One region of the Paraburkholderia sp. EB58 genome, then DNA from elsewhere that is predicted to be linked to it. Evidence: riboswitches for the same ligand, from Rfam matches in the RefSeq annotation. Region 1 holds a riboswitch; each other region holds the start of a gene.
The links. A riboswitch is a leader RNA that binds a small molecule or an ion and turns the genes downstream of it on or off. The one in region 1 is predicted to bind cobalamin.
Positions count from the first base shown of each region.

Region 2: another riboswitch for cobalamin. It lies ahead of P3T40_RS08855 (TonB-dependent receptor domain-containing protein); the one in region 1 lies ahead of P3T40_RS36850 (HoxN/HupN/NixA family nickel/cobalt transporter).
Region 3: another riboswitch for cobalamin. It lies ahead of P3T40_RS02175 (CbtB domain-containing protein); the one in region 1 lies ahead of P3T40_RS36850 (HoxN/HupN/NixA family nickel/cobalt transporter).

Region 1 covers NZ_JBNDMQ010000038.1:53,233-63,904, reverse strand. Annotated here, with positions in the region: gene P3T40_RS36860 (alpha/beta fold hydrolase) at 1-245, shown strand, start outside; gene P3T40_RS36855 (hybrid sensor histidine kinase/response regulator) at 248-1,822, shown strand; cobalamin riboswitch at 2,774-2,969, shown strand; partial or broken gene P3T40_RS36850 (HoxN/HupN/NixA family nickel/cobalt transporter) at 3,060-4,111, shown strand; gene P3T40_RS36845 (vWA domain-containing protein) at 4,580-5,845, opposite strand; gene P3T40_RS36840 (hypothetical protein) at 5,853-6,779, opposite strand; partial or broken gene P3T40_RS36835 (ATP-binding protein) at 6,893-7,929, opposite strand; gene P3T40_RS36830 (DUF3717 domain-containing protein) at 8,089-8,331, opposite strand; gene P3T40_RS36825 (hypothetical protein) at 9,223-9,696, opposite strand; gene P3T40_RS36820 (hypothetical protein) at 9,705-10,097, opposite strand; gene P3T40_RS36815 (hypothetical protein) at 10,190-10,447, opposite strand; gene P3T40_RS36810 (hypothetical protein) at 10,550-10,672, opposite strand, start outside.
Region 2 covers NZ_JBNDMQ010000004.1:361,523-372,194, reverse strand. Annotated here, with positions in the region: gene P3T40_RS08880 (beta-galactosidase) at 1-923, shown strand, start outside; gene P3T40_RS08875 (sugar efflux transporter) at 1,067-2,383, shown strand; gene P3T40_RS08870 (AraC family transcriptional regulator) at 2,396-3,250, shown strand; gene P3T40_RS08865 (DUF2000 family protein) at 3,382-3,792, shown strand; gene P3T40_RS08860 (ABC transporter ATP-binding protein) at 3,848-4,471, opposite strand; adenosylcobalamin (AdoCbl) riboswitch at 4,625-4,716, shown strand; gene P3T40_RS08855 (TonB-dependent receptor domain-containing protein) at 5,071-7,014, shown strand; gene P3T40_RS08850 (SDR family NAD(P)-dependent oxidoreductase) at 7,087-7,863, opposite strand; gene P3T40_RS08845 (TetR/AcrR family transcriptional regulator) at 8,068-8,649, shown strand; gene P3T40_RS08840 (PaaI family thioesterase) at 8,769-9,167, shown strand; gene P3T40_RS08835 (alkaline phosphatase family protein) at 9,251-10,672, opposite strand, start outside.
Region 3 covers NZ_JBNDMQ010000001.1:467,072-477,743, forward strand. Annotated here, with positions in the region: gene P3T40_RS02155 (porin) at 1-978, opposite strand, end outside; gene P3T40_RS02160 (LysR substrate-binding domain-containing protein) at 1,150-2,049, opposite strand; gene P3T40_RS02165 (SDR family NAD(P)-dependent oxidoreductase) at 2,174-2,956, shown strand; gene P3T40_RS02170 (histidine phosphatase family protein) at 3,023-3,586, opposite strand; cobalamin riboswitch at 3,649-3,780, shown strand; gene P3T40_RS02175 (CbtB domain-containing protein) at 3,820-4,029, shown strand; gene P3T40_RS02180 (CbtA family protein) at 4,043-4,789, shown strand; gene P3T40_RS02185 (cystathionine gamma-synthase family protein) at 4,904-6,187, opposite strand; gene metE (5-methyltetrahydropteroyltriglutamate--homocysteine S-methyltransferase) at 6,434-8,725, opposite strand; gene P3T40_RS02195 (LysR substrate-binding domain-containing protein) at 8,836-9,750, shown strand; gene P3T40_RS02200 (glutamine synthetase family protein) at 9,873-10,672, shown strand, end outside.

The DNA of each region.
Region 1 (10,672 bases):
ATTTTGCCCGTGTCACCTTCCTGGCGGACCACCGGGCCGAATTATCGCGTGTGACCACCCCAACGTTGATTTTGCAATCAAACGAGGATCTGCTCGCGCCACTATCTGTGGGGGAATATATGCATCGGAATATCCCGCAAAGCGTTCTCAGTATTGTGGAAAATGTCGGGCACTGTCCGCATCTGAGCGCACCAGGTGCCAGCATTGACGCGACGGAGGCCTTCTTACGAGGCCTGTCGTTATAGCGATGGGCGTCCCCAATCGGGAACTGCCCCCGGTCGCAGAAGCCTATGACCTCGCCTCGTGCGGATTGATGACGACGCTCGGCAACGGGACGATCGTGCGCGTCAATGCCACCTTTTGCCGGTGGGTCGGATATGAGGCAAGCGCGCTCGTTGAAGTGCGCCGGTTGCAGGACTTCCTGACTATCGGCGGCAAAGTCTTTCAGCAAACACATTGGTCGCCCTTGCTTCAAATGCAGCGCTCGGTGGCCGAAGTCAAGCTGGATATCAAGCACCGCGACGAGACGCTGATCCCGATGCTTATCAACGCGTCGCGACGGGTGTATCGCGACGAGATCTTCGACGATTTTTCCTTTGTTGTGGTGAAGGACCGCCACGCCTATGAGCGCGAGCTGTTGCTCGCTCGAAAAAATGCCGAGGCGGCACTCGAAGCAAAACGCGACGCTCAACACGCCCTGCAGCTGGCGGACCGACGCAAAGATGAATTTTTGGCAACGCTTGCGCATGAGCTACGCAATCCCCTCGCGCCGATGAGGATGGTGCTCGATCTGCTGAGACTTAAAGAATTCTCCGACCCACAGGTGCAGTGGTCCCATGACGTTCTGAACAGGCAGTTGGGGCACTTGGCACATCTGGTGGATGACCTGCTGGAAGTGTCCCGTATCAATGAAGGAAAGATCGAACTTAGAAAGACACGCGTCGATTTATCGGCGCTGATGCGAACGGCGGTCGAGACGTCGCAGGCGACTGTGGATGCCGCTTCCCACCAACTGACCATCGAATATCCGAGCACGCCGGTTTTCCTCGACGCTGACCCGACCAGACTCTCGCAAGTGTTATCGAACCTGCTCATTAACGCGGCCAAATACACCCCGCGTGGCGGCACATTGCGTCTCACCGGCAAGCAAGACCAGGGGTATGCGGTGGTATCCGTGCGGGATTCCGGCATCGGCATCTCAGCCGACGATCTTCCGAAACTATTCCGGACGTTTTCTCAGTTGTCCAAGGGAAAAGACTTTTCTCAGGGCGGTCTTGGCATTGGCCTGTCGCTCGTGCGGACCTTGGTTGACTTGCACGGCGGCACCGTCACGGCCAAAAGTGCGGGTATCGGATCGGGAAGTGAGTTCACCGTGAGACTGCCGGCATTGCTCGATTCGGAAAATCCACCAAGCAACGAACCCGCTCCTGTGCCGACAAAGGGCGAATCTAAGCGAGTGCTTGTCGTTGACGATAACGAGGACGCCGCGGCTAGCCTCGCCATGTTGCTTGAAATGGAAGGTCACGCAACGCAGGTCGCTGAGAATGGCTTACGCGCCATACAGTTACTCGGCGAGTTTTATCCCGACGCGGTTGTCCTGGACATCGGCTTACCCGGAATGGACGGCTACGAAGTCGCGCGAAACATCCGTAAAACGCGGTCAGGGCAAAAGCTGCTGCTTGTTGCGCTCACTGGGTGGGGCCTGGAGCAGGATAAAAGCGAAGCGAGGTTAGCAGGCTTCGACGTTCATTTCACCAAGCCAGTGGATGTCCAACGCCTATTGGACGCGCTAAACGGCAGCGAATCGGTTCCCCGTTTATAGTTGCGGGACGCGCTACGCTCAAGGTCGCCGCTCATTCCATCAGAAACGAATGGCTGGCGACAACTCATACAGGCCTAGCGAAATTGTCAAGGTTTAGGCGGCTAACGCTAACGTATTCATAGGAAAGCGCTCGTTCAGCATCACTTTTTTTCGGCCGAAGTGACAGCTAGAGTTATCGTTTCGCATCAACATGACCGTATCGGGGCGATACTTGGATGTGGCCGGCACGCACGGGGCCTCAGTGCAACGATCAGGTACAGCCAGCGCTGCATGACTGCTGGCTCTCGCTATGGCATCAACGGGTTTATTTTGGAGCGGCCGCACGGCGGGTATCCCTTCGCCGCGGCACGGCATTCGTTTGCATCCGCACTCTTTCCCGGCTGTCCAGTTTAATCCGTTTCCCTGCAGCTCTCCCGCCGTTCGGCGATTGGCCGCCCGAACCGGGTACCGTCCGCGCTTCGGCTCGCCGCAAGTAGAAGACCCTACGACGGCCGATTCCGGGAAGTCCAGTCAATTCCGTTTCGAGTCTCCAACGAATTCGGTTTACCGACACAGTGCAGGGGAACGGAATTCGTTGGACTGGGTGCCAACAAAAATCAAGAACTTGACAACAAATTCGGTCACGCGCTAGATAACGCGGAACCGAGTAAAGTGGACTCGCCGGATTTGTGACGCGAATTCGCTGGATTTGCCGGAGTGTGTGAGAGCGGCCCGCGCTGCGCCGGTTGCGAAGGCTGCGTGCGGCTACAAGCAGTCGTTCGGCAGCGTGACCCAGATCGTTGCCAATCGACCAAACCAGGAGCGCTATCAGATGCGAGTGCGCCGATCACTCAACCGTCAATTCCCTTTCAGAAGCTTTCGATCGTCCTCGATAGCAGGGATCGGAGCGCGTTACGCCGTCTTTTTGCCGCGCTGCCGGGCTAAACGATTGACCTCTCATAGCACGGCCCATTACGCTTGCGCGCTGATGGTTCCCGGCGACGGGATCAAAAGGGAACGCAGTGGAGGCTTTCGCGCCTCGAGTCTGCGGCTGCCCCCGCAACTGTGAGCGGCGAGTCCATGCCAGAAGGGCCACTGGGAAACCGGGAAGGCCGGCAATGGGCGTCGACCCGCCAGCCAGGAGACCTGCCATCAAACGGCGTCGACGCATACGCATCGGGCGGGGTGCCCCGGTGAAGGTTCAGGTTCTGCTGCCTGAGCCGGTTTGCTGAGACGAACGCCATTTGGAGGCAAAACCATGCTCAGAGCTTTAAAACACGTTTTCAACGACAGTTCCGCCGATGTGAGAGGCAAGGTCATCGGCATTTACGTCTTTCTCATCGCCGTCAACCTTGGCGCCTGGGCCTGGGCGCTCATTGCTTTCCATAGTCGCCCGGTACTGCTCGGCACCGCTTTGCTGGCCTATGGCTTTGGTCTGCGCCACGCGGTGGATGCAGATCATATCGCCGCTATCGACAATGTTACGCGCAAGTTAATGCAGGAAGGCAAGCACCCTGTAGGTGTTGGTTTCTTCTTTTCCATCGGTCACTCTCTGGTGCTGCTCATCGGCACGGTCATCATTGCCATCACGGTGATGAGCCTGCAGAGTGGCTTTGAATCCTTCAATAACATCGCGGGCATTATTGGCACGCTTGTGTCAGGCACTTTCCTGCTGTTGATGGCAGCCCTGAATCTCGTGGTCGCCCGGGACGTTTATAAGACTTACCGCCGTGTGCGGGGCGGCGGTGCTTACGACGATGACAGCTTCAACATCCTGCTTGCAACCGGGGATTCATCGCCCGGATACTGAAGCCGCTCTTCCGGTTAATCGGTCAGAGCTGGCAGATGCTGCCGGTAGGTTTTCTGTTCGGACTGGGATTCGACACAGTGACGGAAGTGAGCCTGCTGAGCGTCGCCGCAGCAGAGGCCAGCAAGGGATTGCCGATCTGGTCCATCCTTGCTTTTCCGGCACTGTTCTCTGCCGGCATGTCGCTGATCGACACGACCGACGGCATCCTCATGCTCGGTGCCTACGGCTGGGCCTTCGTGAAGCCGATCCGCAAACTCTATTACAACCTCACCATCACCATCGTCTCCGCCGTCGTGGCGATCCTGATTGGCGGGATCGAAACACTGGGGCTGATCGCAGGAGAGCTGAATCTGCAAGGATGGTTCTGGGACCGTATCAGCGACCTCAACAATAATTTCGGCCTGCTCGGCTACGGCATCATCGGGATTTTCGCAGCGGCTTGGGTCATCTCTTTCATCGTCTACCGCGCAAAGAAACTGGACGAGGTGGAAATCGGCTAGGCCGGGATCACCACGGGCTGATCCTTGATCTCGCGCCGTGGTACGTGAACGATGCTATGGAGTGAGACCAGCCTGTCCCGACGTTCTGAATTTCCGATGTCGAGATAGGCGAACGGCAGTTCCGGGTCGATTTCGGCCGGCGCAACCCCAGCACGTTCAGGACTACCGACCAAAAAGAGAATGCCCGGATGTCCGGGCGTTTGTCTTACTGTCTTTCAGCAGCTGCGGGATTTTTCACTATCGTCGGCAGCGCTTTTTCACTTATCTGGCACACTTTTCACTTTCTGTGGCACCCGACACCGCCACGACGCACTTGCCAAAATCGGTTAAGGGTTTATACTTAGTGCGTCTCCTCCATGTCTCCTCCGATATGGATTCAGCCCGCCACTGCGCGGGCTTTTTCTTGGCCAAAAAAAAGCCCGGCAATAGCCGGGCGTGGGTTAAGAGAACGGGCGAACAGTCTGCCCACTAACAGATCACTTCAACCACCTCGCCGAACGGCGCCTGTCTGGCGCGCCGCAGCGGCGTTGTTGATGCCCACAGCACCGGATATGACGGTCCCTCATCGGGAAACCGGCCGTCCATGTCGGTCAGATAGACCAGGAACGCAGGGTGGATACCGTCGTCCGCGAGTCGCCTGAACGGATCGAGGAACGATGTTCCGCCACCACCAAGAACGGGCTGCAGGTCGACGGCTTCACCGCGCTCGAAGGTCTGGATCTGCGTGACCCGCGTATCGCAGTCCATCACGATCAACCGGCGCGGACGCACTGCATCGTTCACGGCGAGGATTTCCGCTGCGAACTGCGCCTGCGTCTCATCCCAGACCGAACCACTCGAGTCGCGCACGAACACCGCGTCGCCAACCGCCGGTTCGTGCAGCGATGGCAGGTACAGGCGCATATGCAGATAGCGACGGTTCGGGATCGCGAAGCTGTAATCCGTCGGCGACAAATCCTGCGCAAAGCGATGCAGGATCGGCCGCCAGTCGACAGCAGGCTCGACCGCCTGCGCGATCATCCCCTGCAGACCGCCTGGCATGCCACCGCGCATCTGGGCCGCTTTCGCGGCCTGATGCACGGCAACCTTCCATTCCGCTTCCTGCTTCGCGCGGTCGTCGGCTACGTACTGACGGATCTCGCCACAAGAGGGAGCGGGATCAGCATTGGCGTTCGCAGATGCAGCCGGATCAGAGCCTGCGGACGGTGTGTTCGCGCCGTTCGCGGATTGCGGCGGGCTGCTGCCCCCGGTCGGATCGCCTGCCTGCTGGTCAGACTGCCCTCCCGGTTTGCCACCATCCCGTTGCCCTTTCCCCTGCTGCTGTTGCTTCTGCTTTTGCCGCTTCTCATGCACAAGGATGCCGTAGATCTCCTCGGCCGACTTGCCACGAAAGCGCACGTCCATCAGGGCACCCTTCGGCAGCAGCATGCCGGCGTCGACGATAATCGGATTGATCGCGTGGTCGCACGCGTCATTCCAAAGATCGGGATCGCGATCGCTCTGGCGCCAGCAGTGGCCGTTGGCCACGTGCAGGACTTCATGCGCCAGCACGCCTCGCGTTTCCAGGTCGTTCAGGCCCGCGAGGTACGCCGGGTTGTAGCCGATCGATACCGAGTCCGTCCAGAACGTCTTGCAGGACGGATCCTCGACCACCTTCAGACGCAGAGCCAGCGCGCCAAAAAACGGCTGGTCCAGCACAAGCGAAGTACGCTGCTTCGAGATACGCGGATCCATGGCCACCTCACGCGACGAGTCGCAGAAGCGGTGTCTGTTCCTGCAACACTGGCGCCTGTTCGATCATCGGCTCCGGTGTACCGCCCATGAACGCCGCCATCAGCCCTTCGATTTCCTGCGCCTTGGACGCGACCTGCGAGCGCAGCACACGCGACTCTTTCAGATCCGCACCGGTATGAACCGCAAGGTGCTTTTTGGCCTGGTCGAGAATGTGCGTGAGCTTCGGGTCGTTGCTGAAATTCAGCTTCGGCAGCAACTCGCACAGTTCGCGCACCTGGTTGGTGACATCGAGCCGCACGTTACCGACCGCATACAGCCGGTCAGCCAGCTTCGATGTGGCCTCGTAGAGACGGCCAACGAGATCGCTATTTGCCGTAGAAATCGAGGCCACCACGTGCTGGTCAATCTCGGAACGCAGACCGGCGAGAATGTCGTCAGGCAGATCGATACCAAACTGGCTTGCGTCCGGAAACGGCAGCACGGCCATCTTGATGCCGAACTTCCCGGACATCTGCGCGAGGCTCGGATAGTCCGCCTCATTGAACAGGCCGTTCAGTTCCGCGCGCGCCTTTTCCTTCAGGTCCAGATAGTCGGTCAGGAAGACCGACACTGCCAGATCGAACTCGTCCTTCAGCTTGCGCATCTGGTCGGCGAAATCCATGTAGATCATCGTCGGCAGCAGGCGCACACCCAGTTGGTCGTACTTCAGCGAATGGTCGTAGTAGTACGAGCGGATGCGATTGCCGATCGACACCACTTCCTTGTAGCTCGGCGCATGCTCGGGCATCAGACGCTTGTTGAAGCGGCCAATTCCCTTGGTCTCATGCGACTTCTCGACTTCTTCAGTCGCCTTTTCGTCAAAGCAGCGAGCCTGCCACGTGGAGATGGTGACGGACGCGAGCATGACTTTCGATTTGATATCGGTAATGTTCATGGAAAAACTCCAGACAGAAAAATGAATGGATGCAGCGGAAAGAAAAAAGCCACGGCGCGCGCAAGCGGGCCGTGGCGAAGAAAAACAGCGATGAAGCGGTAAAGACCTACCGGTCAGCCCCGGATGATTTCGCCGAGGGGCCGGTTTGCGCACGGATGAATGCGTGCGTGTTCTGCAGGGTCGGCGTGCGCCGGATGGCGTCACGCGCGAGGAGCGCGCCGAATTCGCGGTGTCCCGCGTCAATCAGTCGGTCGTTGTAGGTCAGCACGCGGTCGAAGTTGCCTTCGGTCGCATGTGCAGCCAACGCCGTCGTTGTCGCAAAGAGCGCTGCGGGCGTCTCCGGGATGAGAGCGGTGTCGGGAGACAGCAGGATTGCGTCTGGCGACGGCAACTCCCGGTAGATGCCGAGGAAGCCGAGCAGCTCGGTCGCGGCGCCCTCTCCTACCGAGCCTGCATAGGAGGTCAGTTCGAGAGACTTCGGCACCACGTTCATTGTCTTGCCCACAAAGCCCCAGCTGCGCGGGCTTGGCGAGTTCTCAATGTCCCGGCTGGTTTTCTGGACAGACAGCAGATCTGGCCGGAAGCGCAGGAACGCGATCAGCTCAGGCGGAACGTTGTTACGTACTGCCCACGCCGACCAGTCCTGAATCGTCGGGATCAGCTGAACAACGGTTGCAAACCGCGAGATGACGGGATCCAGAATCCCCGTTACCCCCGCGTTGTCGGTGCGCCGGTTGGTGGCCGCAACGAAGGTGACGTGATCAGGCAACACGTGGTTGCCGATTCGCCGCGCAAGCAACAGTTGCATCTTCGCGGCCTGAACAGCCGGAGAGGCCTGTCCGAGATCATCAAGAAACCAGATCAGAGGCAAGGCGCTGTGCACCGCCCGTTCAAGGTCACCGAACGGTAGGTGGGAGGCCGTGCGGCCGTCGGGCGACGGGAATGGCAGACCCTTTGAATCTGTCGGGTCTTCCACCACCGGATGGCTGATGAGCAGTTCGTGGCCGGTTGCTCGCGCAACCTGTTCCACGATGTCGCTCTTGCCAATACCCGGGCGGCCGGTAATGAGCACCGGCAAACGTGCCGGAACATACGCGGTTAGCAGTTCGGTCAGCTGCGATGCTACGACCTGGTTGGCAGGTGCCTGAATGGCGGAAATAGCCGCAGTGGCTTTTACGGATGCATTCACGGGGTTCTCGCAAAGGAAAACCCGCAAGGACATCCCACAGGGACGTGTCCCCGCGGGAAAGGTTGAGTGCCGGAAGCCGGCGGTTCGATGCGTCGTTCGACGCTGGAAAAAGGTAGAGGCTTATGCCTCGGCAACGGACAGGGCGTCCTGCTGGCTCTGCGACAGCGCAGCCAGCGGGATACTCGTCCATCCGTTGTAAATCACGAGGCCGTAAAGATCGGCAAGACACCGGCTCTCTGCATCGAGAACGAGTATTTCGCCCGATTCGGGCACGGCCGACTGTGCTGCGCGCCAGAGGTTGATCGCGGCTTCGATACGTGCAATCGAAACAGCACTGGCGTCAGCGGGAGTGGAGTGGTTCATGGGTTCCTCACTGCGGGATGCCCAATTGAACGACGCCCGGGGGACGTGGTCCCAACGGGGCAAATGATTTGCCAGAAGCTGGCGGGTCGATGCGTCAGGGACGCGGGTGATAACCACCAGTCTAGGGTGTCCCGTTCGCTGCGTTTACTGGAAAGGTTGCGATTTCAATCCAGCTTAACTCCAGCTTCGCAAAATCACAGGAAAAAAAAGCCGACGCAATCGCGTCGGCGGGGTCAAGGTGCTGCGCCTGTTACAGCTGCAGCAGTACGGCCTGCGCGGACAGGTCCGCTCGATACGGACATGGAGCGCGGCGCGCTCCGCTTCGCGCTGGCCGGCTTTCTGCTCAGCTACGCCGTTATGCTTTTGGAGTACGTACACAAAATAACCAGGCCGTGCAGGACTACGCCAGCGTCGCCATTCATCGGTCACGATCGGGCGTACCTCGACAGAACACGCGAAGTATTGCGCACGTGCACAGCGCCATTGCTTTGCCAGCAGATCACGCATGGACTGATCACACTCCTGGGCCACACGCTCACGCCTCACCCCCGAGCTATTGGACATGCTCGGTACACAACGAAAAAGCCGCACCCGAAGGTGCGGCTCAATGTCAGAGTGCCAGTTTTTTGACCGGCCGTGCAGGTTACATGCTACGAAATCCTGCGACGGGCGCGATCGGCTTTGCGACCATTGTGGTCCATAACCAGCCCGAGAGCGGACAGCGCAATTGCGACGCCCAACGCGAAGAAACTGAAGCCCATACTTTCAGCTAGCGCGAAACGCGAGTATGACGGCGTTCGCGATCAGCCTTGCGACCGAGGTTGCTCATATAGCTACCATACCCGCAAACGACCACGCCGATCGCCAGAACAAAAAGTCCGAAACCCATGTTCATTCTCCGTTCATGGAATCCATGCCTGTTAAAAATAGTATCACGAAGAAGACAACCAGCATGGCAATGTTGAACACGGCTGTTGCCGTCCAGACTTGCGTAGAGTGCCAGTAGCCAACCGCACCGACGATCGATGCTGCGGACAACGTGTGGGCATATCGCCCAAACTGCTGCCGCTGATCCTCCGTCCATTCATGGCCGATCCGTCTCAGCAGGAAGCCAGGACCTTGTTTCGGCTGCTCATCCGTCGCGAATTCGACCGAAAAGCACCCCTCGGTACACTGCTGAAGGACGACTGGTACGCCATCTATCGTTGCCGTGACCTCGGGCGGCGCTTCGGTAACGCCAAGCTCCCGTAACACCGCAGCAAGACGTTCGGAGACACGGACCTGATTGAAGCCGCGCGAATACGTCGCGGAATCAAAGATGCTCATGCCACTCGGATACTCGACAAACACATCGACGATTTCCATGGCGGCTCCTAGCGGCAGTCGCTATCCACGCCTGCGGCGAGCCGCAGCCCGCTCAGCAGTGAGTTATAGCCATCGCGCGATCCAGGCTGCGCGAGCGTCACTGCGTTGTCACGGCCACCCGATATGTCGGAACGGCCGCGACGCGCGCGGAGGGTCACGGCAACAGCCTGAAGTGTGGATGGAACGGCCACTCCCAGGATGACTGCCGCGGTACGCAGCGTGACGCGACAAGCTCGACCGCGGCGGGCCGGTTCGGTCACGATCTCGTGTTCGCCTGCGCGCAGACGAAAATCGCTTGCAACACGACGCAGCATGCGCGTCGTGTGATCAATGACAGCAGCGTCGGCCGCCGCGCTGGCGGAGCGCCGGTCGGCGTAAAACACCTTCGGAATTTTCAACATAACGGCTCACAAAAAGAAAATGGCGAGGAGGTCCGGAACGGACACGCGTCCTCATGCATGGAGGATTCCGGCTTGCGCCGGGCTGGAAAGCGTCAGTGGGTGACGCGAAGGCCCGAGTTCGTGTCCACGAGGAGCACCGGATCGCCGGGAGAGAAAAAGTGATCGTCGGGTTGGTTGACCACGAGCATTGCGCCCTTGGCCTTGCGCAGGACAATCTCGAGACCGGCGGTCCGCGAGAGTGCTGCGCTTACGTGCTGTGCGATAAAGCCCGAGCCTGCACCGGCGACGGCAGCCGCGACATAGCGACCACTGCCATTTCCGATGACACGCGAGCCGAGGAAAGCGCTCACGCCCGCAGTGATAAGACTGGTCGCACCTGAGCCATCCCCGAAGGTCTGGATCGTGACGCGACGAACCCGAACAACGGTGGCTTCCTCCAGACTGCCAGCGTGCTAAGAGTCCGCGCGCTGGTAGACGTCGGGCGAGCCGAAGTCGGTGTAGCCCGCGCAACCGGCGAGCATGGAAAACAGAACAACGAGGGTGATGATACGGATCACGATGGCCTCAGATGAACG
Region 2 (10,672 bases), on a different contig from region 1:
AACTGGTGTCGTATTTCCGCTGGCGCCAGGCGCCCTTTGCGCAGGAGCAGATGCATTCGGGCATCAATGCGCCAGACGACAAGCTGACCGCAGGCGGCCATGAGATCGCCCGGGTGTCGCGTGAACTGGCGAGTTTCGACCAGGCCACGGCGGGTCAAGCCAAGCATGCCCCCGTGGCCTTGCTGTTCGACTACCCGGCCGACTGGATCGTGCAGATCCAGCGCCATGGTGTCGATTTCGATTATCAACGCCTCGTCTTCGAGTGGTACTCATGCCTGCGCGAGATGGGCGTGGATGTGGATATGCTGCCGGCGACTGCCGATCTGAGCGGCTACCGGCTGGTGGTGGCGCCATCATTGCCGGTCGTGCCGGATGCACTGATCGCGCAGATCCGGACCGGCAACGCACACTGGCTATTCGGGCCCAGGACGGGTTCGAAGACCGCGGACTTCAACATTCCCGCCACGCTGCCTCCGGGCCCGCTGCAGGCCGTTCTGGACGTGCGCGTGTCGCAAAGCGAATCGCTACGCCCGTCGCTGCGGCCGGCCGCGACGTTCGACGGTGTAAGAGGACAGGGCCGAAGCTGGCGCGACCACATTGAGCCGGGTGCGGGTGTCGAAGTCACGGCGGCTTTCGACGACGGCGTGCCGGCTGTCGTGCAGGCCGGCCGGGTTCGCATGACGACGGCCTGCTTCGATCCGGCGTTGCAGCGAGCCGTGTTGGAACGCTGCGTGCGCGACGCCGGCATCGAGGTGGTGACGCTGCCCGAGGGCGCCCGCTTGCGCCGCCTCGGCAACGTGCGTTTCGCCTTCAATTACGGGGATACGGCGTGGCGTGTGCCGGCGCCGGAGGGCGCGCATTTCGTGCTGGGCGGCCGCGAAACCGGACCGGCTGAAGTCGCAGCGTGGATCGAAACGCACTGACGTCGGGTGCCGGTGCGCTAACACGATCCAGCTAGCTTTGGCATACTGCGGGTTCACCCGTGCGTCGTACCGGCTACCTCTTGGGGTTTCGGTCCACGCGCATTGCCGATAGCCGACTGCGCGCGCCGAGCGGAATTCCCGCGATGACGTATGCAGTCAGCATTACTTCATCGATGAACTACTCCCGGCTCGTCAGTCTCACGCGCATCCCGTCCTTCATGTCGCTGGCGGGCGCGACCCTGATGCTTGGGGTTGCCATGTCGTTCACCGCGCCGTATCTGTCGCTGTTCGGCGTGGAGCGAGCCGGGATGACGCCGCTCAAGCTTGGGCTGTTCATGACGCTGATCGCGGCGAGCGGGGTGGCGGCGAGCGGCTGGGCCGGCAAATGGTCCGATCGCCACGGTCATCACCGTACGCTGCTGCTGGCGGCGCTCGGCGCGGCGGCGTTGGGTTTCCTGTTGTTGTGTTTCGTGCGCGACTACCGCGCGCTCCTTATCATTGGGATTGCGTTCCTCGGCGCAGGCGGTTCGGCACTCTCGCTGGTGTTCTCGTTCGGCCGCGCGGCGCTGCCCGTGACGAGCGAGTCTGAGCGGACTTTTGCCACCGCAACGCTGCGGACGGTGCTGTCGGTGGCGTGGGTGTTCGGACCCTCGGTGGGTGCACTGGTGCTGGCGGGGATCGGCTTCTACGGGCTCTTTCTGTTCGCGGCGGCGTGCTTTGTGGCTTGCGGCGCCATCATCTGGCGCATGCACGAAGCTCCGGGTGGAGACTTGCATGAGTTGCCGGACCACGTCCCCGGCGATCCGGCTTCGTCGCTGGAAGTCACCACGGTCGAGCCCGAAACGCCGGTTAAGCCTGATTTCGTTCATCCGGTCGCGCCGTCACGCGTGATCTGGCGCTCGGTGCTGGCGCTGACGCTGATCGGCCTCGCCGCCAACGCGACGATGATCGTGTTGCCGCTCTATGTCGTCCACGGTCTGCACGGCACCCGCATCGACGTGTCGATCATGCTCGGCCTCGGCGCTTTCCTCGAAATTCCGATGATGCTGGCGCTGGGCGCCCGCGGCGCGACGCTGAACAAGCTGCGCTGGCTCGCTGCGTGCGCTGGCGTGCATATGCTGTATTTCATCTGCGTGGCCTCAGTCGGTTCCATATCGTTCCTGATTCCGATGCAGGCGCTCAACGCGTTCGTGGTGGCGGTGACCTCGTGTCTCGGCATGACCTATGTGCAGGATCTGATGCCACGCTCGCCCGGCCAGGCCACGGCGCTGTTCTTCAACTCGGCCCGGGTCGGCTCGATTCTGTCGGGCGTGCTATCCGGGTTGCTGGTCGCCGGGGTCGGCTATAGGGGCACGTTCCTGTTCTGCGGTTTACTCGCGCTCGGGGCGCTGATCCTGTTCGCGGATCCGCCGTGGCGGCGCTGGGCGCGCTATGTTCAGGACCGGTGGCCGAGCCGTTAGGAGTGACGTCCTGTGTCTGCACACAACTGGGTTGATCTACACCAGCACGAACGCACCGGGATAGAAACGCTGCGTGCGCATTTCGAAGGGCATGCCTACGATCCGCACTGGCATGACGCGTATCTCATCGGTTTCACCGAGCAAGGCGTGCAGCAGTTCGATTGCCGTCGCGCGCGTGTTCAAAGCACGCCGGGCCATGTGCTGATGCTGGAGCCGGGCGATATCCACGACGGCCATGCGCCGTCGGAGGGCGGCTTCACCTATTCGATGCTGTACCTCCAGCCGGATTGGCTCACGCGCGAACTGAGAACATGGTCGGATGCAGTGCCCGCAACGGGGCAGCCGCAGTTCCCCGCTACCCTGAGCGACGACATCGCGCTTGTCACCTCAATCGCCACACTGTTTCGCGTGTTGCGTAGCGAAGAGACCCGCGTCGTGCAGCAGGCAGCCACCGACAGCCTGCTCGAACACCTGAGTCGCCATCTCGTCTGGCGCCTGCGTCATGAAGGCGATCCCCGCATCCCCCCAGTCGCACAACGCGCGCGTGACTATCTGCATGCCCATCTGCACGATGACATCGGCCTCGACGGTCTGGCTGCGGCGTGCGGGGTCGATCGCTTTCGTCTGTCGCGTGCGTTCAAGGCCAGTTTTGGGCTTGCGCCGCATGCTTATCTGATCCAGTTGCGGCTGACCAAGGCACGTCAATGGCTTGCGCGCGGGGTGGCGCCGGCGGAGGTCGCGCACGCGCTCTGTTTTGCCGACCAGAGTCATCTGGGGCGGTGGTTTCGCCGCGCCTACGGGCTGACGCCCGCACACTACGGCAAGCGCTGCACAAATCTTCCAGACTCCGCGCTGAGCCACGTTTAGTCTTGCCCTTGAAGGGCCTGAAGCGGTTGGTGCCGCGCGGGTCCGCGGAGCACGGCTCCGAAATGACTCATTCTTCGACCATTAAGGCTCCAAAGGATGAGTCAACGTGATACGGCAAAGGAATGGAAGGGATGGAGTTCGATACGAAAGTGGCGCTCGTGGTGCGTGACGACCTGGCGTCATGGCAGAAGCTGAACGTCACCGCGTTTCTCGCCACCGGCATTGCCGCAACGGCCCCTGCGGCGATTGGCAAACCGTACGAAGACGCGAATGGACGGCAGTACGCCGCGTTACTTGGGCAGCCCATGATGATTTATGGCGGCGACGCGTCTGGCCTTCTACGCGCGTTTCAGCAGGGCCAGCAACGCGAGTTGAACATCGCGGTCTACGTGAAAGCGATGTTCTCCACCGGCAACGACGACGACAATCGCGCCGCCTTCCATGCCGAACCCACTGACCAGCCCGACCTGGTTGGGATCGCATTGCGCGGGCCGAAGAAGGCGGTCGACAAGGCCATCAAGGGGCTGTCATTGCATCCGTGATGCACGTGATGGTCTAAGACGGATTCGCATGCGCGAACCCGGTTATGAGCGTCGTTTAGCCCCTCGTAGCGAGATCCGCAAAACTGATCGATTTTGCTTCGCACGCTTGTGTGAAGGCCGCATCGTAGCTCGTGAAGAAAACCACGCGGTCCTGGCCCAGCTGTTTGAACAGATCGACCAGGACAGCGCGCGCAGCGGCGTCGAGCCCGCCACCCGGTTCATCCGCAATGACGACGGTCGGCGCCCCGACCGATGCCGACGTCAGGAAGATTTTCTTGCGCGTGCCGAACGACATCTGCTCGAAGCGCTTCTCGAGATGAGGCGTGACGCCCAAGCGGTCTGCCAGTTCGAGCGTGTGGTTCTCGAGAGCTGTCTGTCTTTGCGCGGCTACGCGTTCGAGAAACTCTCGCCCAGTCTCGAGCGGATACGTCAGGCAGTCCTCGGGCACGTAGGTGAGGGCGGATTTGGCCGCAAGCGGCGCGGTGCGCAGCGAATGACCGCCCAGCCAGACCTCGCCCGCATCGGCCTCGATCTCGCCAGCGAGAATGCCGAGCAGGGTTGACTTGCCGCTGCCGCTTTCGTCGTTCAGCGCGACGCAGCCCGCACTGGCGCTGTAATGCAGTCCGTGAAAGATGGTGCGTCCGCCGTAGCGTTTGCACAGATTGTCGAATCTAAGCATGGCTCATCCAGTTTCTCAGACTGGCAAGTTTACATTCTTAGGGCGAGGAAGGCGTGTAGATCGCGTCGCATACGCGTCCTGCCGTGTCTCATCCATCCCACGCCGAGCCAGAATTAATTCAACCGGCATCGGTTCGCACGTAAAATGCCGCCCATACGACTCGTGGAAGCTGGTGAAAATCCAGCGCGGTCGCGCCACTGTGACCGGTTTCAGCATGAACCGGAAGTCAGACCTCGGCGTCGTATCCCTCTTCCGACTTTGGGGCGCGTAATCCCCAGGAGATATCCGTATGGCCGACATTGTCTGCGGTCTGGACGTTGAGCCAGACCCGTATCCCGTAGATTGCCCAGCTTCGTGTCCGGTTGCGAATCTCCGTTGCGCGTGTGTGTCGACGCACGCATCGGTATACGAGCACGCACGTCTCTAAGGCGCGCTAACCGCACGCCCCCCGGCTTGAGGGTTGATCTTGCTTTGCCCACACCACGGCTTGGAGTGCTGCGCATCCTTCGACAAGGAAAGAGCTTTGCAATGACCTGTATCGGACATCGAACGATCGCGTTCGCGCACGCGGCATGTCATCCAATCTTCTAGTAATAAGGATGTCCCTTTTGAAGTTCCGTCGTCTCATCATCACTTCGGCCTTGACCGTCTCGGCGTGCCAGATTGCGCAAGCCGCGGACGACTCGACGTTGCCGCAACCGGACCAACAAGCTCCGGCAACCACCACGCTGCCGAATATCCTCGTGACCGGCGACACTCAGCATCTACCGCAATCGTTCGATCAACGCTATGCCTCGACGCAGGTTCTTACTCGCGCGGACCTGAACCGACTGTCGCCGATTGACCCTAGTATCACGCAGGCCCTCGCCACATTGCCCGGCGTGACGATTACGCAAAACGGCGGCCCGGGTTCTTTGGCCGGCGTTAGTATCCGTGGTTCGTCGACGAATCAGGTCGCGGTGTTTATCGATGGTATCCGGGTCGGCTCCGCCACCACCGGCGAAGCGGAGTGGGCCGATCTGCCGACCTCCGCGTTCGACCGCGTCGAAGTCATTTCTGGCCCGGCGGCCGCGTCATTCGGTGCGGATGCCATGGGCGGCGTCGTGCAATTGTTCACGAACCACGCTTCAAATCAGCCGAACCAGACCACGATTTCCGCGGGCGGCGGCTCGAACAAGACCTTCGATACGCAGGTCCGGACTTCAGGCAGTATTCCGTCCACCGGTCCCCTGGCTGCGTTGTCCGGGCTAACCTACTCGCTGGGCCTGCATGACTACAACACGGCGGGCATCGACGCGACCGCGCCGTGGGCCTATGGCCACGAGGATGGCCGTAACCCGTACCATGCACAGAACGTGGACGCACGCCTCGGCTATGCGCACGACAACTGGTCGATCTCCACGTTTGCCCTTTACCACAAGTCAGATCTCTCTTATGACAATGCGGGCGGCGATGACCGGCAACTCGATCATCAACTGACGACGGGCGTGGCGTTCCATCTGGATATCACGCCTTTCACCCAGTTCGACCAGTCGGTTGGCTATGCGAACGACCGTCAGTTCCTGTATTCGAACGCGCCGGGTATCCCGACCGACGAGATCGACTCGACGCGCATCAGCTCGTCTACCTCGCTGACGCATCAGGAACACGGGCTTAAGCTTTTCAATTTGCCCCTGTCGGGCGAGACGAAACTCACTTACGACCTTTCGCGCGAGCAAGCCTTCCTGCCGATCGACATTCCCTCGGGCGTGCCGACACGTAACGATTCAGCCGTCTCTCTGCATCAATCAGCCACGTTGGGTGATTTGACGGTGTTCCTTGCGGGGCGCCACGAGATTATCGAGGGCCAGTCGGTCAATACCGGCAATATCGCCGTGGCCTATGCGATCACACCGATTTATACGGCACGGCTTTCGTATGGCAACGCATTCCGTCTGCCAACTTTCGATGATCTGTACTATCCAGGTTACGGGAACCCGAACCTGTTGCCTGAGCGCAGCGATACGGTTGAAGCCGCACTGGACGCCGCCACGTCGTTCGGTACCTTCACGGCTGCTGTGTATGACACGCGCGCCCACGACCTGATCACGTATGACTCGGAGACCTTTCTCCCCGTGAACGTCGGCCGGGCGCATATTCAAGGTATCGACCTCTCATACAAGGGCGCGCTCGGCAATTCGACGCCTGTCAGTCTCGCGGTCGGCATTCTGAATCCGCAGGACGTCACTGATCAGACGTGGCTGAATCGCCGTCCGCGTCAAACCGTCAGCCTGACTGTCGATCACACGTGGGACGAGTTTCATATGCATGCGCTGAGCACCGGGGTCTCGCTGCTTTACGGCGGCTCGACTTTCGACGACCAGGCAAACTCGATCTATCTGCCGTCGTACACAACGGTCGGATTGCGTGCTGCGTACAAGGTCAATTCGCATCTGACCGTGTCCGCGAACCTGTCGAACCTCTTTAACCGGCAGTATGTGACGGCGTACGGCTACAACTCGCTGGGCCGGACGGCATTCGGTAAGGTTTCCTACACGTTCTAAGCTGGGCTGGTCGCAAGCGATTGACCTGATCGCTTGCGACCGCCTGGCCGCCGACAGGCTCGCGCTTTCTCTTTACCCCTTACGGAACACCGGCGCACCCCACGGAGCACCCGTCGTACCGCCGTCGACCACGATTTCCGCCGCAGTAGTTCCCGAAGCGTCATCCGAGGCGAGGAACAAGGCGGCTTTGGCCACTTCTTCCGGCGTGGCGAAACGAGCGAGCGGAATACCCGCGGCAAGCGCTCCTTCAGTCGCGTCGATGGTTGCCCCGGTTCTTGCGCCGCGTGTCCAGATCGGCGTGCGCGTGCCGCCTGGGATAACCGTGTTCACGCGGATGCCGCGCGTGACGAGTTCAGATGCAAACACCTTTGCCATGCCGGTCACGCCCGCCTTGGTGGCGGAATAAGCGGCTGAGCCCGGCGAACCGAGCTCGCGCATGACCGATCCGTTGAGGACGATCGAACCACCCGCGCCCATCAGCGGCAACGCTCCTTGAACGGTGAGGAAAACGGCGGTGAGGTTGGTGCGCAGAATGGCCTCGAACGCGGCGGCGGTCGTGCCGCCGAGCGGCGTCGGGCCGGAGATGCCTGCGTTGGCGAACACCACGTCGAGCGACCCATAGGCTTCCTGGATCTGCTTGAACATCGAATCGATCGCCGCCGGATCGTCGAGATCGACGGCGATGCCGAGGGCGTTTTCACCCAGTTCGGCCACCGCGTTGTCCAACTTCGAGCGATCGCGCCCCGTAATCACAACACGGGCGCCTTCGGCGATCAAAAGTTGTGCCGCAGCAAAGCCAATGCCACTGTTGCCGCCAGTCACGAGCGCTGTTTTTCCAGAAAAACGCATTTTCCTTCTCCTGTGTAGTGCGCGGCGAGATCGCGTCCAGAGCCGCGTCTGCTCGCCTTGCGAAAACCTATTATGCGGCGCAGGCAGCCGCCGCATCCGAACCATCACGAGCATTACCAACACTCGAAATCTGTATGTTGATCATCATGCACATTTTCAGTATTATGCTCATCATGCAGATTGTCAAGCGTCACGGAGAAAAAAATGGGCTATTCGCAGGCACAGAAGGCTGAGAGCCGGCAGCGGGTTCTGGAGAATGCGTCGCGGCAGATTCGCGAGCACGGCATCGAGGCGCTCGGCGTGGCGGACTGCATGCGTAGCGCAGGTCTCACACACGGGGCGTTCTATGGGCACTTCGCTTCGCGCGACGCGCTGATCGTGGAGGCGCTCGAGTACGCGCTCGGTCAAAGCAGGGAGCGCATTGCGGCGCGGGAAATCGGTGCCGGCAAGCGAGCTGAGACGCCGCTGCAGTCAATTGCCGAAGCGTTCCTTGACGAGCGCCACGTGAAGAATCCCGGTAGTGGATGCGCGCTGTGTGCACTGGCGGGCGAGGCGCGGCATGCGAGCACTGATGTCCGGGCGCTGCTGACCCGGTATTTGCATGAATTCACCGCACATGTCGCGCAGGCTACATCGAGCGGCGACGAGAAGTGGGCGCTGGGCATTGTCGCGACTATCGTCGGCGCCATTACGCTCGCTCGCGCAGTGGATGACGACGAGTTGGCTAAATCGATTCTTTCTTCGTCGCTCGCGCTGGTTCTGGCGCAGGACAGTGGCGGGCGGTAACAGGGGTAGTTGGGCGACGGTTTTTCGGGTGTGAGGGTATGCTGGTGCGGTTGGCCAGATTCCCGCTCAAGCGTCCACAACCGTCTCTAACCGCATCAGGTATTTAAAAGGCCCCCAGCATGTCGGACCATCCCATCGACAACCCCTTTCTCGAATCGCTCGGTGTGCGTTTGACGCAATGGCGCGATGGCTATGCCGAACTCCGCATGTCGATCGACGCCAGCAAACTCAACCGGCAGGGCGTGTTGCAAGGCGGTGCGATCGCAACCCTGCTCGATGCAGCAGCCGGATACGCTGGCCTATTCGCGCAGCCGGGGCAAGCCGCGCGGCACGCCTTCACGTTGTCATTGACGACGAACTATCTCGACAAGGGACTCGGCGAATACGTGACCGCAAAGGGATTTCTCGAGCGTCAGGGCCGATCGATTTTCTTCTCGCGCGGTGAGGCGTGGGTGGATGACCGCATCCTGATCGCCAGCGCGCAAGGCACGTTCAAGTATTCGAAAGGGGCGAGCTAGGCAACGCGCCGTGATGCTCGTTTCGTTGCCAGGTTGCCGCTTCAGCACCGAATGCGGTTTGCTTGTCGGGCCCTCTGCGCCTTTCAACCCCACGGTTTTACTGCAGCCCCCGTCTTGCGGCTCGCAAGCCATGCCTTCGTACGCGATGCAATGTAATCCGCGTACTCTGCATTGGTCTTCAAAACCGGCATCTGATGATACGTGCCACCGTTCGCATCGGGCACAGGCAATCGCGATACCAGTTCCGCATGGACCTCCTGCAGATGCGACGGTAGCTCTGCCGCTGCGGCGCTCGTCCCTGTCGATTGCGGCACGGTCACGGAAGCCAGCGGATCGTCGCTACGCGGCGTCGTGAGCGTCAGCACGTCGCCCACGTCGGGCGCGGCCGCGTCGCGGGCCGTGAGGGCGGGCAGACTCCAACGCGTTTCGACCGTCTTCAGGATGGAAGTGTGATCGAGCGGCATGGTGCCTTCTGGAACGCGGAACACCGTACCCGGCGCGATGAGCGGCGAAACCAGCACGGTAGGCACGCGCAAACCGAAACGCTTGAAGTCGAAGCCGTACTCACCCGCCGAGTCATCCGGCGGCACGGCGCCCGACGGCGGCGGAACATGGTCGTAGCAGCCGCCATGCTCGTCGTACGTGATGATTAGCAGCGTCTTGTTCCACTGCGCTTCGTTGCTGCGCAAGGCGTAGTACACGTCGTGGATAAACTGCTCGCCCAAAGCGACATCATAGTTGGGGTGCTGGCTGTTGCCGGTCGAGTCCCAACTCGGTTCGAGAAACGTATAGGCCGGCAGCGTGCCGTTTTGTGCCGCGCTCTGGAAGTCTGTGAAGAGGCCGAAGTGATCGTCGGACGCATTCGTGGTGTCCGGGAAATTCATCCGCGTGAGCGGGGGCTCGTTGTATCCGTAGATGACCCAGCTCTGATTGTGCTGCGACAGCAAGCCGAAGATGCTGGGCGAGGTATAGGTGCTGGTTTTGTCGTCCATGTGCCCCTGGCTTGTTGCCGCGCACACGAAAGCGCGATTCGGCAGAGTTTCCGTAGGCACTGAACTGAACCACTGGTCGCACACGGCATAGCCGCGCGCAAGTCCTGAGAGTACCGGTAGCATCGCTGGCGTGTACATACCCATGATGTCCGAGGCGACCGTACCTGGCAGAACTGACCAACTGGGTTCCTTCGATTCCCAGCCAAGCGTGTACACGTAGTCGGCCACGAAGCCCTCGTTAGTGGCGACAGGCGGCGAGGGCGCGTCGATAGTGCCGAACAACTGCGAATTCGTTGCGCTGTAGCCTTCGCCGGGATCGGCGCCAGGCTGAAAGTACGCGTTACTGTCACTCGGCTGAATCGCGTACACCTTTACGGCTTCGCCATTCGCGGCAGGGTTGGACTCATTGCCGGTCAGTCCGTCGAAAGCCTGGCCCGAAGGCGATTGATTCTGCTGGTCCGTGTAAAGAAAACCCAGCATGTGGTCGAACGATCGGTTCTCCAACATCAGGAC
Region 3 (10,672 bases), on a different contig from region 1:
GTTTGCGCGGGTCGCGCGCGTGATGCTGTAGCCCGCCGCGAGGTTGGCGAACACTGTTGCACTGAAGTGCAGCACGGCGCCGACCGTATTGAAGATGGCCGTATCGCGGAACGCCGAGCCGACGCCAGCAATGTATTGAACATTTGAATAGGATGCCGATATGTCCCAATCCTGGGCGAGCGCGTAGGTGCCCGCAACGGCGATCCGCTGCTGAGCGGTCGCCGTCTGATAGCCATTGGTAAGGGCCGACACGCCAGGCTCACCGCCTGAGCTCGCGGTCGAGGCGGCTCCCCACGCACCGCCACTTGGCGTCGAGTTATTGAACCGCTCGACCCCGGCGGCGACGCCGAGCGGCCCACTCGAATACCGAAGGGCGGCGCTCCAGCTCGCCCCCTGAGTGAAACTGCCTGGCACCCCGCCGAGCGAGTACGTGCCGCTGACCGTCACGCCGTAAAACGCGGGCGACGTGTAGACAAGCGAATTGTTGACCCGGTAAATGACGTCGAGGTTATCGATATCCCCGGCGTGCCCTCCGAAATAACCGGTCAACCAGGTGGTGGGGCCATAAGGACCTACCAGCGAGTAGTACGAGGTGTATTGACGGCCCGCAGTGAGCGTGCCGTAGTCGGCATTCACCAGGCCGACGAATGCCTGTCGGCTGAACTCGCCATTCGCGAACTGCTGGGTACCGGTATTCAGGTTGAATCCGGACTCGAGTGTAAATACGGCTTGGGTGCCGCCTCCCAGATCCTCCTGCCCTCTCAGGCCCACACGATTGCCATTCCAGATGTTCTGGCCAAGCTTGACGGCAGAATGGCCATTGGCTGTCGAGCCGAGCGAGGTCTGGCTGCTCTGATAGACGATACCGGAATCGACAATCCCATACAGCGTGATACTGTTCTGCGCGAATGCGGACACGATCACGCCTGCTGTGCCGGCAACGACTAACAGCCTGGCGTAGGGAACGTTGTTTTTCATTCCGTTTCTGTTCTGGCGAAGGCCCTGCGAAACCAGGAAGCGCGCTTAGCATGATAGGCAACGTATGCGACTGGTGCGAACTGCGAGATAGGCGAATGTCGCAGGCACATGAATTGTTGTCTGAACCTGTAGTGGATAGTGCGTTCGGGTTTAGCCCCCAAATTTGAAAGCTCACCCAGCCGCGAACAACCTAGCGGCCCAATCCGCAAACACCCTCACCTTGGTGCTATATCTTCGACTAGGCGGATACGCGATATAGACCTGAATCGGCTCCGGTCGCCATCGCGCAAGAATGGGTACGAGTCTTTTTTGCTCGATGAACGGGCGAACCATGAAGTCCAAGGTGTGGACGATCCCCAAACCAGCCAGTGCAGTTGCAAGGTGCGAGTTGCTCTCGCTGACCAGAATGTCATTACGTATTCGACCCAGCGTGATCGTCTCCTCACCTCGGCGAAACATCAGGGGCTGTGTCACGCCCGTACTTGCAGAAAAGTACCCAACGACGGGCATGTCTTTATCCACGATATCCTGGGGATGTTTCGGAGTGCCGTGCTTCTCGAGATACGCGGGACTCGCACAGGTGGTCCAAGCAAGCGTCCCGATCTCATGTGTCACGAGGTTTGGGTCATCGGCTGTACTTCGAATGGCACAGTCTATGTTTTCTGCCACAAGATCCACGGTACGGTCTGTCACGCTGAGTTGAACCTGTATCTCCGGATAGCGCTCAAGAAATGCCGGCAATGCAGGAATGAGGATGCCGCTTGCAGTCGATCCACCGCTATCGACTCTCAGCACGCCACGTGGGCTCGCTTGCCCCCGGCCGAGCGTGGCCTCAATGTCATCGAGTTCGCTGAGCAGTTGCCGGGTGCGTTCATAGTACGCAGCGCCATCGGTCGTCACGCTAACCCGCCGCGTATTTCGCTCCAGCAGTTTTATGCCGAGATGGGCCTCCAGCGACTGGACCCATTTGCTCGCCGTGGCATTGGGGATATTCAGGGAAAGGGCTGCGCGCCCAAAGCCCCCTGTCTCAACAACGCGGACAAAGATACGGATTGCTTGCAAATGGTCCATGGAATCTGCCCCGTCGATTATCCACACGTATGGATAGATAAACCACGATACACCTATTTATCCGCACGGGTGTTTAAACTAAGCTGGGCTCAGTCGTCCACATAGGTGAACCAGGAACTCTGAAATGAAAACCTCTCTTTATGAAAACATCCATTCGAGCAAGCATGCGGGAAAGGTAGCACTCGTGACTGGCGGTAGCACCGGAATCGGCCTCGCCACTGCCAAGCGCCTCGCTCGCGAGGGTGCAACCGTGTTTATTACCGGTAGACGTCAGGCGGAATTGGACGCTGCGGTTGTTGAAATCGGGCACGCGGCACGTGCGATACGTGGCGACATTTCGTCGGCGGCGGACCTCAAGACCATTGTCGATACGGTGGCCGCGGAACATCAAAGGATCGACATTCTCTTTGCCAATGCGGGCGGCGGAGAGTTCGTCCCTCTCGGCGAGATCACCGAAGCACAGTTCGACAAGTACTTCGGCATCAACGTGAAAGGTACCTTGCTCACCGTGCAAAGTGCATTGCCGCTCATGCGTCCGGGTAGCGCGATCGTGATAACAGGCTCGATCGCATCGATACAAGGAACACCGGCCTTCGGTGTTTATGCCGCCACCAAGGCTGCCCTACGCTCCTTCGCCCGTACCTGGGCGTCGGATCTCAAAGGGCGCGACATCCGGGTGAACGTGGTCGCACCTGGCGTCGTCGTCACGCCTGCCTATAAGACCGAACTGAAGTTGAGTGACGACCAGATTGAATCGTATAGCAAGGAAGTTTCCGCAACCACTCCCCTCGGCCGCGTGGGTGACGCCGACGAGATCGCGAAGGCGGTTTCCTTTCTCGCGTCCGACGACGCCAGCTATATCACCGGGACGGAACTGTTCGTCGACGGCGGGCTCGCGCAGGTTTAATTTTCAGCGTTGCGCCCGACCCGGACGGTTACTGGCGAATACCCAAAGTGAAGTCACGGCGCGACCTCACGACTGTGCCGGCCACCATGCCCATCCGCGAGCCGAACGCCGTAATTCGATAACCGAGAGTGGCGCGATCTCGATACGGCTGAACGATGCCGGGGGTGCGTTCAATGCATGAATCAAAGCGGCACGGATAACCGGCGCATGGGTGACGGCGACCACACTCGCCGTCTCGTTCAGCGAATCAAGCCAGCCACTAACCCGTGCAAGAACCTGCACAAAGGACTCGCCGCCATGCGACGCCGCATCGGGATCGCGGCTCCATGTTGCGAGCTCATGCGGCGCGTCTTCCGCAACCTCTGCAAGCCGCCGGCCGCGCCACTGACCATAGTCCATATCTGCGAGTCCGGGCGCAACAAGCGCCTTAAGCCCGAGCGACTGCGCCGTATCGCGTGCGCAAGCCGCAGGACTGCTGAACGCGACCGCCTCCTTGACCGGAGGCATGCGTTCGCGCCAGGCCATGGCGTCCGCGATCCCACGCGCGTCCAATGGATCGTCGGCGGGAAACCTGCCCTGCCGCATCGCGGGCGTCGCTGCGTGGCTGACCAGCAAAACACGTGTATCCATTCTTTCCTTTCAGTTGAAAACCATGCCGGTGGCGCGCACGACACCTTGCATTTACCCGATCATGAAAGCTTAGCGCGTAGAATACGCCTTAGCGTGGAGCACGGAAGCCGGTGCAAGCCCGGCGCGGTCGCGCCACTGTAAGCGGTTCACCGTCGAACCGAAAGCCAGACCCGAGCTCCGCGTCACTTCTGCAATCCACTATTGGGGCGCGTAACCCCTGGAGAAAGTCAATCATGACTGACGCTGCATTGAATCCGGCCGCCGAGCCGACTCCCATTCCTCTGCGTGAACTGCTGCCATGGGTCATCTTTGGCGGCTTGATCATGCTGCTCGCCATCTACTTCGTGGGTGCTGAAGAGGGCGCGACATCGCTGGTCCCCGGTATGTATGTCCACGAATTCGTCCACGACGGCCGCCACCTGCTTGGCTTCCCCTGCCACTAACGCGGAGTCCATCATGGTCGGTAAATTGTTGGTACGCGGCATGCTCGCGGGCGTCGCCGCGGGTCTTCTCACGTTCAGTTTCGCCAAGCTGGTCGGCGAACCCCAAGTGGATCAGGCCATTTCCTTCGAGGAAAAGGCCGATGCGGCAAAGGGCGAACCGCCTGAGCCCGAGATCGTCAGCCGGCACACGCAGGCAGGCTTAGGTCTCTTGACCGGTGTGGTCACGTTCAGCGCCGCGGTTGGAGGTCTGTTTGCACTAACCTTCGCCTATGTGTTCGGCCGTGCCAGCAAACTGGGGGCACGACCGTTGTCTGCCTGGCTTGCGCTCGCGGCATTCATCACCCTGGTGATCGTGCCGAACATCAAATACCCTGCCAATCCACCTTCGGTGGGTGACCCCGAGACGATCGGGATGCGGACCCGCTTGTTCTTCCTCATGATCGCGATTTCGATCGCAACGATGGTGTTCTCGCTCAAGGTGCGCAAGCATGCTACTGCACGCCTGGGTCAATGGAATGCGTCGATCGTTGCGGGCATCGTGTTTGTTGTAATCATCGGTGCCGTGCAGTTGGCGCTGCCCGTGATCAACGAAGTGCCGGCGGCGTTCCCTGCGGTTCTGCTCTGGAAGTTCAGGGTCGCGGCGATCGGCATGCAAGTGATCTTGTGGACTACGATCGGCTTGCTGTTCGGCGCGCTCGCCGAGCGTGCCCAACGCCCCGCATCGACAGGCCGGATCGTCGGCAAGTCGGCTTACCTCTAAGGCAATGCAACCGCTTGCGCGGTTGCATCCTCCCTCCTCCGAAATCACATACGTCAGTAGGCATCTCGTGAAACGCCCGCAATGCAGCGGGCGTTTCACCTCACCAAGCTCGCGTCAGCAGTGCTCCAGCGCGTACGACAAGTCGGCGATCAGATCGTCGGGATGCTCCAGCCCCACAGACACGCGAATCAACCCTTCCGATACGCCCGCCTTCGCGCGTGCTTCAGCGGGCACGCCTGAATGCGTCGTCGAGGCGGGGTGACAGATCAGCGACTCCGTACCGCCAAGGCTCACGGCCGATTTGAACAGCGTCAGGCCGTTGATCAGTTTGAACGCCTGCTCGCGACCGCCGTCGAGGACGAAAGCAAACGTCGAGCCAGGCCCGGTGCATTGACGCCGGTAGACCGCCTGATACACTGGGTCTTCGATCAGTTCCGGATGCAGGACTTTCACGGGATGATACGGATTGGCCGCGAGCCACCGCGCGACGGCGCTGCCGCTGCGTGCGGCCTGCTCCATGCGCAGCACCAGCGTCTCCATGGAGCGTGTGATCATCCATGACGAATGCGGATCGAGTTGCGAGCCCAGCATGCTGCGGATAGAGCGGACTTTCGTGATCAGGCTACGGCTGCCGGTGACGCCACCCGCCACCAGATCGCTATGACCACCAATGTATTTCGTCAGCGAATACACGCTCAGGTCGATGCCCTGCTGCACCGGCTTCTGATACAGCGGACCCAGCAACGTGTTGTCGCACACCGAAAGAGGACGATAGCCGTGGCGCGTTTCGAACGCGTCGATCTCGCGGCGCAGCCCTTCCAGATCGAATAGCGCGTCCGTCGGGTTGGCCGGTGTCTCGACGTAGCACATCCGCACAGGGCCCTTTTTCGCCGCCGCTTCGAGTGCGTCGTGGATCGCCTCCACCGAAAGCCCATCCTCGATCACCTGGGATTTGATGCCCCACTCCGGCAGAAACTTTGAAATCAGCGTTTCGGTGCCGCCATAAAGTGGCACGGACTGAACCACACAGTCACCTGGGCGCAGAAATGCCAGCAGAATCGCCGCGATAGCAGACATGCCGCTCGAGGTCACGACAGCGGATTCGGAGCCATCGAGCAACGCAAGACGATCTTCGACGATCTCGAGATTCGGGTGATTAAAGCGGCTGTACACGAGGCCCGCGCTTTCGCCTTCCGGTGAAGGCTTGCGGCCTGAAACCATATCGAAGAAGTCTGCGCCGTCCTCGGCCGTGCGAAACGCAAACGTCGACGTCAAAAAGACCGGCGGTTTCACCGACCCTTCCGACAGGAAGGGATCGTAGCCGTACGACATCATCTGGGTTTCAGGGTGCAGATCGCGATCGGCAATCGTGCGCTTGTGATAGTTGCGATAGGCCATGCTTTGCTCCATGCCATGTCGTAGGGAAGGTAGAACGGTGGTTGCAGTCCCAGCGCGCATTACGCTCAAAGATGATCGCTCTTTGGACTTGCGCGCGACCATGCTACTCCTTGGCGACAATTCACAGCGAGGAGCACGACCAGAAATGACAAAGCCGGCCACCCGAAGGTGGCCGGCTTTCTTGCAAGAGGTGCCTGGTATTCAGTCCGTAATCGCTTGTAGAACTTGCGAGGCGGCGCAAGTGCCTTAGGCGGAAGCGCGCAGCTTCCTGGCAGCCGCGACCATGTTGGTCAGCGCCGGAATGACTTCTTCCCACTGACGCGTCTTCAGGCCGCAGTCCGGATTCACCCACAGGCGTTGCGCCGGAATGCGTTCAGCCGCCTTCTTCATCAGTTGAACGATGTGCTCTTCGGTCGGGATGTTCGGCGAGTGAATGTCGTACACGCCCGGTCCGATTTCGTTCGGGTAGTTGAAGTTGTCGAACGCGTCCAGCAACTCCATATCCGAGCGCGAGGTCTCGATGGTGATCACGTCCGCGTCCATATCGGCGATCGAGGCGATGATGTCGTTGAACTCCGAATAGCACATATGCGTGTGGATCTGCGTGTCGTCATCCACGCCATTGGCGGTGATACGGAACGACGTCACCGCCCAGTCCAGGTATTCCTTCCACTGCGACTTACGCAGCGGCAGGCCTTCGCGCAAGGCGGCCTCGTCGATCTGGATCACACGCACCCCGGCCTTTTCCAGGTCCAGTACTTCTTCGCGGATCGCCAGTGCGAGCTGGTAGCACGACACCGAGCGCGGCTGGTCGTCGCGCACGAAGGACCAGTTCAGAATCGTCACCGGGCCTGTCAGCATGCCCTTCATCGGCTTGCTGGTAAGCGACTGGGCGTACTTGATCCATTCGACGGTCATCGCCTTCGGGCGGCTGATGTCGCCGAACAGGATGGGCGGTTTCACGCACCGCGAGCCATACGACTGCACCCAGCCGAACTGGCTGAACGCGTAGCCATCGAGTTGTTCACCGAAGTATTCGACCATGTCGTTACGCTCGGCTTCACCGTGAACCAGCACGTCAAGACCCAGTGCTTCCTGCTCGCGCACGCTGCGTTCGATCTCGGCGCGCATCGCGGTCTTGTAACCGGCTTCGTCCAGTGCGCCGCTCTTGAACTGGCTGCGCGCATGGCGGATCTCGCCGGTCTGCGGGAACGAACCGATCGTCGTGGTCGGGTATGCCGGCAGCTTCAACAGTGCCGCTTGCCTGTCGGCGCGCGCCGGATAGGCGTTTTTGCGCTGACCCAAGCCCGGATTGATCTTCGCGAGGGCGGCTTTAACCGCTGGGTTGTTCACACGCGGCGACGCACGGCGTGCGGCAATGGCCGCAGCGTTAGCGGCCAGTTCCGCCTTGACGGCGTCGCGGCCGTTGCTCAGCGCGGTGTCCAGCACCTTCAATTCGCCGAGCTTTTGCAGCGCGAAGGCAAGCGACGAGCGGACTTCCGCATCCAGCTTCTGTTCGCTTGCCAGATCCACCGGCACGTGCAGTAGCGAGCACGACGGTGCGATCCAGAGGCGTTCGCCCAGTTGCTTCGCGACCGGTTCGAGCCAATCGAGTACGCCGTTAAGATCCGTCTTCCAGATGTTGCGGCCGTTGATCACGCCCAGCGACAGCACGCTGTCTTTCGGAAGTTGAGCGATCACCGCATCCACTTCAGCGCGGGCATTGATCGCATCCAGATGCAGGCCTTGTACCGGCAGTTCGCAAGCCAACGACAGGTTGCCCAGCAACTCGCCGAAGTACGTCGCCAGCAACAGCTTCACCTTGCTGCTCGAAAGCGCCTGGTATGCGGTCACGTACGCCTGCTGCCATTCGGCGGACAGCTCCGTGACGAGGATCGGTTCGTCGATCTGAACCCATTCGACACCTTGCGCCGCCAGCGTAGCCAGCAATTCCGCATACACCGGCAGCAGGCGCGGCAGCAGCGCCAACTTGTCGGACTCGTCCTTGGCCTTGCCGATCGCCAGATAAGTAACCGGTCCCACGATCACCGGCTTGGCCTTGACGCCTTGCGCCTTGGCCTCGGCCAGTTGTTCCAACAGGCGCGACGGATCCAGCTTGAATTCGGTGTTAGCGCTGAATTCGGGGACGATGTAGTGATAGTTCGTGTCGAACCACTTGGTCATTTCGCCGGCAGCGACGCCGCCGCAGCACGCGCTGTGGTCCTCGGCACCTTTCGCCGAGCGGCCGCGAGCCACGCGGAAATAGTTGTCGATGGCATCGCCGTGAAAGCCCTGCACGCGTTCCGGCAGGTTGCCCAGCGTGAAGCTCATGTCCAGCACCTGGTCGTAGAAGGCGAAATCGCCCACGGCAGCCAGACCCAGGTCAGCCTGGTGTGCCCAGTGACGCTGGCGCAACTGGGCGCCCAGCGCTTTCAGTTCGCCAAGCGAGGACTCGCCTTTCCAGTAGGACTCCAGCGCGAATTTCAGTTCGCGCTTCGCGCCGATACGCGGAAAGCCCAGATTGTGTGTTGTTGCCATCGTGTCGCCTTGGTTCGGTCAGGTTGCGGATGGGCAGATCGTAGCGAACACGGTTTATGAAGTAAAATGGTGTTAATTCAACGAATCATGAGTTTAGCTCATGTACCGGCATGCTTGAGAGAATTCACCTGACCATTGTCCAGGCGGTGGACAAACACGGCTCGCTCACCGCGGCGGCGGACATCCTCTGCGTAACGCAATCCGCCCTCAGCCACTCCATGAAAAAGCTGGAGCAGCAACTGGGTACGGATATCTGGTTCCGCGAGGGCCGCAGCTTGCGATTGACCCAGGCCGGTCAATACCTGCTTGCGGTTGCCAATCGCCTGCTGCCGCAACTGGATCTCGCGGAGGAACGCCTTAAGCAGTATGCGCAGGGCGAACGCGGCGCGCTGCGCATCGGGATGGAGTGCCATCCCTGCTATCAGTGGTTGCTCAAGGTGGTCTCGCCCTATCTCGCGCGCTGGCCGGACGTGGATGTCGACGTCAGGCAGAAATTCCAGTTTGGCGGCATTGGCGCCCTGTTCGGCTATGAGATCGACCTGCTCGTAACGCCGGATCCGCTCTACAAGCCAGGCTTGCGCTTCGAACCGGTGTTCGACTACGAGCAGGTGCTGGTCGTGAACCGCGAGCATCCGCTCGCCAGCGTAGAGTGTGTGAAGCCGGAGCAGCTGACGCGGGAGGTGCTGGTGACGTATCCGGTGGAGACCGACCGGCTCGACATCTACAATCAGTTTTTGATGCCGGCAGGTGTCACGCCCCGGCGCCACAAGGTGATCGAGACCACCGATATCATGCTGCAGATGGTGGAAAGCGGCCGAGGTGTCGCGGCGCTGCCCCGCTGGCTGGTTGAAGAGTATGCCGGCAAGATGAACATTGTCCCCGTGCGCCTCGGGCGAAAGGGCATCGCCAAGCAGATTTTCCTGGGTGCCCGCGAGACCGACACTGAGATTGACTACCTCAAGGGCTTTATCGAGCTGGCGCGCATGCCGGCGGCGGCCTTGATCGAATCAAAGGCAGCGCCATAAGCATCGAGCATTACCCCTGCCGATCGTCACCATAAACAATTCCGATTGTTGTTGATCTGGGCTGTGGCCGTTCCTAAGATGAATCTACCGTACGAAAAAATGATAACGCGGAGACACTGTCTATGGATGCGCATGCGAAGCCCGAACGGGCAATCAAAACGGTAGAGGATGCGATTCGTCTGGTAGAGGCGAGCGGGCTCACGCATATCAAAGTCGGTCTGTCCGACGTCGATGGCATTTTGCGCGGTAAATATCTGCGCAAGGATAAATTCCTCGGGGCGCTGCGTTCAGGTTTCGCGTTCTGCAATGTCGTACTGGGCTGGGACGTGGACGACCAGATGTACGACAACACCCACTACACCGGCTGGCATACCGCCTACCCGGACGCCATGGTGCGTATCGTCCCGGAGAGCTGCCGGCGTTTGCCTCTCGAACAGGGCGACGGCGAAGACATGTTGTTCTTCCTCGCCGAATTTGCGGAGGATGCCGAAGCAATCTGTCCGCGAGGCTTACTAAAACGCATATTGAAGCGCGCAGACGGGATGGGCTTCGAGGCTTTCTCCGCACTTGAATATGAATTCTTTATGTTCGAGGAGACGCCGCATTCGGTGCGCGAGAAGAAATACCGTGACCTGAAAAACTGGACGCCGGGCAATTTCGGTTATTCAGTGCTCCGCAGTACGGTCCAAGGCGATTTCTACCGGCAACTGCTCGATCTGTGCGAGCAGATGGACATGCCGATCGAGGGCCTGCATACCGAGACCGGTCCCGGTGTACTGGAGGCCGCACTGGCGTTCGACCGCGCGGCCGACATGGCGGACAAAGCGATATTGTTCAAGACGTTCACCAAGGCGCTGGCCCAGAAGAACAATCTGATGGCCACCTTCATGGCGAAATGGTCACATGACCACCCAGGACAGAG